3 regions of the Weizmannia sp. FSL W8-0401 genome follow, and region 2 is predicted to be linked to each of the others. Evidence: riboswitches for the same ligand, from Rfam matches in the RefSeq annotation. Region 2 holds a riboswitch; each other region holds the start of a gene.
The links. A riboswitch is a leader RNA that binds a small molecule or an ion and turns the genes downstream of it on or off. The one in region 2 is predicted to bind thiamine pyrophosphate.

Region 1 (2,270 bases), 1.7 Mb from region 2:
GAATGATGTATTTTTCAGGCTGGGGTGCAAAGAAGCGTATCAGATTTCAAATGGATAGCCATGTACCTCTAGTATCTATTGAAATGAAATACAAAGACCAGGGACCTACCATCAGGATGAAACCAGGTCTCCCAACAGCGGAAGACGGCTGTTGGGAGACCTTTATTTTTATGCGCGTGTGAAGAGGGGCCCTTCTGCCGTGGCGTTCGTTGCCTGTACTTTTTTGCCCTTATGGATTTGTAAGCAAATCTTCCAAAGCTTGCCGGAGCGTCGGGAACATGAATTCAAATCCTGCCTGCATGAGGACTTCCGGGCGTACATGCTGGCCTTCAAGCACAAGGCTGCTTTTTTGCCCGAGTGCCAGTTTCAAGGCAAAAGAAGGTACGGGAAGCCAATGCGGCCGGTGTAAAACAGCACCAATGGTTTTGCCAAATGCCTTCATCGTTATAGGCGAAGGGGCAGTGACATTGACCGGGCCGCGGATGTTCTCATTTTTAATAGCAAATAAGATCGATCTTACTACGTCTGTTATATGCACCCACGAGACCCATTGATTGCCGGAACCGACTGTGCCGCCAGCAAACCATTTATACGGCAATACCATAAGGGGCAGTGCTCCGTTTTCCTTTCCAAGCACAACGCCGAATCTCAATAAGACAGTACGGATGGCATGTTTTTCTGCTTGCTTCGCATTGGCTTCCCAACCCGATACCGTCCTGCCAAGAAAATCATTTGCCCTTTGCAATGATTTTTCAGTATACACAGCATTGCGTGATGGCGGATAGATGCCGATTGCACTTGCATTGACCAGCACTGCCGGTTTGCGCGGCATGGCAGACAGGATGCGCAACATTTCATCTGTTGCGCACATCCGGCTTTCATAAATTTGTTTTTGGTGTTTGGCACTCCATCTTCCATCGTTTATGGACACGCCGGCCAAGTTGATGAATACATCCGCATTCCCTATTTCATTTTCGGGAGAAGCATCTTCCACCAGCCATTTTACATACTGCACACGATTTGCCGGCTGCTTGTCTTTCCTTGTTAAAATGACCACTTCATGCCCTTCGCGAAGAAGCATATCCGTTAATTTCCGCCCGATAAATCCGGTCCCGCCAGCGATCACAATCCTCATTTTTGCCCTCCGTTCTGCAAATTTCTCCACGGTTTGCAACTTAAGTCAGGAATAAATGGGCACGAATGATGAAAAATCAAGGTTTCCAACTCATTCGTCCTTGTTTATGGGAAAAAGCCTTCTGTGATGTTCCCGGAGCTGTCCCGATATTAAAAAGTTAATGGAAGACGACATTTTAATCAAGATTAGGATGATAAATCTCCTGTTGCACAAAATTCGGGACTATGATATGGTAAGAGTAATGAAAATGAATATTCATAATAGTCTACTAGGGGCGCCGGGTTGGCTGAGAAGTACCCTTTGAACCTGATCTAGTTCGTACTAGCGTAGGGAAGTAGGTGATGAAATTACACCTGATGATTTGTAATTTATACACCCGCTTTCCGATGGAGGGCGGGTTTTTTATTTTGAAGCTGCTTAGGGCAAAGGGAGAAACCAGCCTGCAAACCGCAATCGGTTTCCCGGTAAACAAGGAGGAATCATTGTTGAAACGATCTTTTACAGAAAGGCTATATCAAAATGTCCAGCCGATTTGGGAGAAAAACCATAACCATCCTTTTGTCGTGGGACTGGGGAACGGAACTTTAGAAAGAGATAAATTTATCTATTATTTAAAGCAGGATTACGTATATTTAGTTGAGTACGCAAAACTGTTTGCCATGGGTGTTGTGAAAGCGGGTAACCTGGACATTATGACGAGATTTGCTGCGGTTCTCCATGAATCGTTGCATTTTGAGATGGAACTGCACCGCCAATACGCTGCCGAGTTTGGCATTACACGCACGGATTTAGAAGCAACTCAACTAACGCCGGCCAATCTTGCTTACACAAGTTATATGCTGCAAGTGGCCGCCAATGGAAGCTTGGCTGAACTTGTTGCCTGCTTGTTGCCGTGTGCCTGGGATTATTGGGAAATTGGGAAACTGCTGAAATTAAATCATCGAGACACATTGGAGACCAATCCTTACAAGAAATGGATCGAAACCTATTCTTCAGAAACGTTCGGCTCCGGAACGCAGTGGTTAATTGACTTAATGGACCAACTGGCAAGCGGAAAATCAGAAACGGAACTGGCAGTCTTAGAACACCATTTCCAAATAGCCTCAAAGTATGAGTATTTATTTTGGGATATGAA
Region 2 (2,270 bases):
TTTCTACCTGGGTAGCACCAATAAAGATTTCACCATTCCGCTTTGGTACAAAGTAGCATCTCTTATCGGAAAAAATCGTTCTCTTCAGGATAGGGGTATCAGATTTAACGGAAAAGCATTCGCCCTTTACCGGATAAACCGGCATGTCTATCCCTGTATCCTTCATCAACTGTGCTGACCATGCTCCCGTTGCAAGGACAACCTGATGGCAATGGATGTCACCGGAAGTCGTTTTAACCCCAATGACACGTTCCCGTTCATAGATGAACGAGAGGACTTCCGTGTTTTCAAGAATTTCCGTTCCAAAATGAATCGCTGCCTTTGCAAAGGCCTTCGATAAGGTTGCCGGCATGACGTGGCCATCATTAGGAAGATACATGCCACCAACGATGTTAGAGGAGAGGGACGGCTCCATTTCCAAACATTCATGAGAATCAAGCCACTTTATGGCTGGATCCCAATTTTGCTGGAAGGTCACCTGTTTTTTTACTTCCTCTGCGATAGCATCGGTTTCGGCAATTTTTATGATCCCTTTTTGGTCAAACTCTATATCGATTCCAGTCATTTCATACAGTTCGTTTGCAAGTTCAGGAAACATAGCTTGGCTTTTTAAAGCGAATTGGAACAGTGGACCGTCTTGTTCTATCTCCGCTTGTGCCGCAAGCATTCCCGCTGCCGCACTAGAGGCTTCACATGCTAATTGTTTCTTCTCAATTATGGCTACTTTTCTTCCTCTTTTTGAAAGTTGATAGGCGATAGAACTTCCGTTAATTCCGCCGCCTATCACGACAACATCAAATGTACGCGTCAATTTTTCCATCTCCATTTATTAAGGCATTGTAGTAATCCTTAACTGCTGATAAAGGATCACGAGCCTCAAGTATTCCTGACATGACGGCAATCCCTTTTGCACCAGCGTGAATAACACTTTGGGCATTTTCTGGCGTTATACCGCCAATCGCAATCACCGGTATGTCTAGTTGTGCCACTTTGGCTAATTGTTTTAGCCCCTTGGGTATCTTTCCGGGCTTTGAGCCGGAAAAAAAGATGTGGCCGAACAAGACGTAATCCGCACCATCCCGATTGGCTTTTACGCCTTCACGATAGGAATGAATCGATCGGCCAACTTTAAGAAAGGGAAACATGGTTTTGACAATCGAAGTTTCCAAGCTATGAAAGGCTAGCTGAACACCAGCTGCTTTCGCTGCCAAAGCGACATCTACCCGGTCATTAATGATCATTTTGGATAGGGGAATGTTTTGCGCTAGATACTCAATTATCTGGTAAAGTTCCCGTGCCGTTTTTTGTTTTTCCCGTATGTGGATGGCCGTTACGAACGGGTGAATATCGGTTAATATTTCATGTAACTGTGCAACGGGCATTTTGCCATTCGAGATCACATGTAATTCTTTAATACCGTTAGAAATTTAGCTCACCTCCTTGGAAAATTTCCACATAAATGAACCTAATGAAAAACAAAAAAGCCACTTTCTTCGGTAAGAAAATGGCTGATGATTTGAAAAGAAATCAAATATCCTGTTTCCACTTTCCTACGCTGGTATTACCCAGATCAGGTTCATAAGAGTCCCGAAGTATACTTCGATCTCAGCCTTTTAAAAAAGGCACCTCTAGCGGATGACTTCGTGTATTAAATTGTAAATATTGCCTATAGTTTAATAATACCACATATCTAGAAAAGGTCAACAATTTATATAGGCAGTTTGTCTTCTTCCATGCCCGGAAATAACTGTAGTAGACAAAGGCAGGTCCCGTGAAGCAAAATGTCTCGATAGAACATCGAGTCTTTTTTCAAGTATATGATAAAATCATCAAGTCCCCTGTCTTCCGGTCTGGCATTGAGTTGAGAAACTTCAAATGCACCGTGCAAAAACCTTATTACTCAATTATGTTAACTAGAAAATCGTTCCTTCTCCGGGTTCATTTTTCTTATAGACCGATCTAATAGTGGAATGAGGGCAACAAGGATAAAGCTTATTCCGCCAACTGTAGCAACCATTTTATATCCAAAAATCTCAGCCAAAGGAACTGCCATCACCTGACCAATGGGGATTGTAATAAAAGCTCCTAAGTCATCAAAAGCAAGTACCCGTGAAAGTTTATCACGTGGAATCGCTTGCTGTAATGTTGTATCCCAGCCGATTCCAGAGATCGTTTGTCCAACCCCCGCGATTGCTGTAACAATTAATAAATAAGGTAATGCGAATCCTTGGCCAAGGACGATCAGAGGTATTCCACCGAAAGCAACGGCA
Region 3 (2,270 bases), 880 kb from region 2:
TTCTAGCCCTAAGATGTTTCATCAGTTGCGTGAAATGGGACTTCATGGAGTAGCCATGGTGAAACGTTCTAAGAAAGTTTATTACCAGTTCAACGGTGGACTGATGGATGTGAAAACGATCTTTAACACCCAGAAGAAACGTCGCGGACGTTCACGCTATCTGTTATCCGTTCTTGTTGAAGCAGTTGACGGGGAAACGTCGGTGCCAGTCAAACTCGTTTATATCCGCAACCGCAATAAACGAAATGATTACCTTGTCTTGGCGACAACGGACACCCGGCTCTCTGAAGATGAAGTTATTCAGCTTTACGGAAAGCGCTGGTCGATTGAAGTATACTTCAAGATGTGTAAATAGTACCTCCGCCTGGCAAAATATCAAGGATTGTCTTATGACGGTATCTTTGCACATACCGCTCTTGTCGCAATTGGTTACTCAATCCTTGCAGTCCAACACCGTGAACAGGTAGATGATCGGACCCTGGGTGAGTTGTTTTATCTCATGGTTGATGAACTTACTGACATCACCTTCGCAGAAGCGATTCAACAATTGATTGATTTATTTAAAGAAGCTTTTAAGGATGAGTATATCCTTTGTGAAGAAGTACTAAATACTACTTTGAGCAATTTAAAAAAAGTTATCTGTCAGCTATCAAAAACACCTAATTAAAGCAGCTTAGCTCTAAATTAGACGGGATAACCGCAGTGGCGACAAGGAGTTTGCACGATTTTCGTACTTTCAAGTTTTAGTTATTAATATCATGGCCTGGGAATCGGAAATTTGCAAGGCCAGTATCATGGTACAAAAAACGATCAGGCCCATTTTTAAAACGGGAAAGCCGGAGAGAAAGCGGAATCCTTCAGTTAGCGCGAACTTTTCCCGATGTTCAGGATCTCTTTTTACCGGGGCCTGTAATGTTGGCTCCTTTATTCCAAACAGCAGGAGGGCAGAAAGGGAAGAAAGAAAATTGAATTAAAAAAAGCCTGCACCACTTTACACAGGCAAATAGAAAGCCTATAATGGAAGAAAGTGAATATTTCAGACTACTAGGGGTGCCCGGATTGGCGGGCTGAGAGAAAAACATTTGGTTTTTCAACCCTTTGGACCTGATCCGGATCATGCCGGCGTAGGAAAGTAGGGATTTTGGGAAATTTTCTTGCTTATTAAAGTCAGGTCTTTTACAGGCCTGGCTTTTTTCTGTTGGAAGGGAGGGAAAATAGCTGCTTTTAGGGCGGTAACCGGAAAAACCTCGTCAATGACGACGGGCAGGAAGAAATAAAAACAAAAAGTAGGTGGAAGATTGCTATAGCAGGAAAAAATTCAAATGGTTGAACGGGCTTTGGAACGGTTTGCAGCTTGTACATATTGGAAGTTCGGATGAAAGGAGGTTTCCTAAATGAAGTGGCGAAAATGGCTGGGGGATTACGGACTTTTTTGCGTTACGATGCTGGTCTTGATAGCCGGCTGGCAGTGGGTCATACAGAAAGGGGTGATCCCGTCTTTCATTTTGCCGTCCCCTACCCAAATCTATGCATCTTTCATAGAAAATCACAGGCAACTAATAAATGTGCATTTGCCTGCGACAGTGGAGGAAGTCGGCATCGGTTTTCTTTTATCTGTTGCGGGTGGAGTGATGATCGGTGTCATCATGTATGTCTCCAAAACGGCTGAAAAAATCTTTTATCCGTTTCTTGTTATTTCGCAAACGATCCCGCTTGTCGCCGTATCACCTGTTTTTATGATGTGGTTCGGCTATTCAGTTTGGAGCAAGGTAGCGATTATTGTGTTAACGGCTATCTTTCCGATTGTAATCAGCACTTTTGACGGATTAAAAACCGTCGATCCCGCCTATCTGAATTTGTTTCGGACAATGGGCGCCAGCCGTTGGGATATTTTCCGAAAACTTTCTGTCCCGATGGCCCTTCCCCAATTTTTATCCGGCTTGAAATTATCGGTTGTATATTGTGTCAGCGGGGCAGCGATCGGGGAGTGGCTTGGCGCAACTGCGGGGCTTGGCTTTTTTAGCAAGCGAATGTCTGGGTATTTGCAGTCGGGCGCTGTTTTTTCGGCCGTTTTTCTTTTGGCTGCACTCGGCATGGGATTATTTTTGCTTATTTATGGGATGGAAAAAAGCTTATTGAAAAACAGAACAAAAATTTAGGGGGATGTTCAATGAAGAAACGATGGGTAATGGTCGCTGTACTGGCGTGTATGCTAGGTGCCTGCAGCAATCATTCGCAGCAAGCAACGAAACATGCGCAAAAAGTAACGA

Region 1: another riboswitch for thiamine pyrophosphate. It lies ahead of tenA (thiaminase II); the one in region 2 lies ahead of NSU00_RS11945 (thiamine phosphate synthase).
Region 3: another riboswitch for thiamine pyrophosphate. It lies ahead of NSU00_RS07330 (ABC transporter permease); the one in region 2 lies ahead of NSU00_RS11945 (thiamine phosphate synthase).

Annotation. Positions count from the first base shown of each region.
Region 1 covers NZ_JBBPAG010000001.1:761,507-763,776, forward strand. The annotation lists gene NSU00_RS03495 (hypothetical protein) at 1-182, shown strand, start outside; gene NSU00_RS03500 (TIGR01777 family oxidoreductase) at 230-1,135, opposite strand; TPP riboswitch at 1,396-1,485, shown strand; gene tenA (thiaminase II) at 1,477-2,270, shown strand, end outside.
Region 2 covers NZ_JBBPAG010000001.1:2,423,247-2,425,516, forward strand. The annotation lists gene thiO (glycine oxidase ThiO) at 1-811, opposite strand, end outside; gene NSU00_RS11945 (thiamine phosphate synthase) at 795-1,400, opposite strand; TPP riboswitch at 1,531-1,640, opposite strand; gene NSU00_RS11950 (MFS transporter) at 1,910-2,270, opposite strand, start outside.
Region 3 covers NZ_JBBPAG010000001.1:1,541,820-1,544,089, forward strand. The annotation lists partial or broken gene NSU00_RS07325 (IS4 family transposase) at 1-677, shown strand, start outside; TPP riboswitch at 1,037-1,148, shown strand; gene NSU00_RS07330 (ABC transporter permease) at 1,395-2,159, shown strand; gene NSU00_RS07335 (ABC transporter substrate-binding protein) at 2,171-2,270, shown strand, end outside.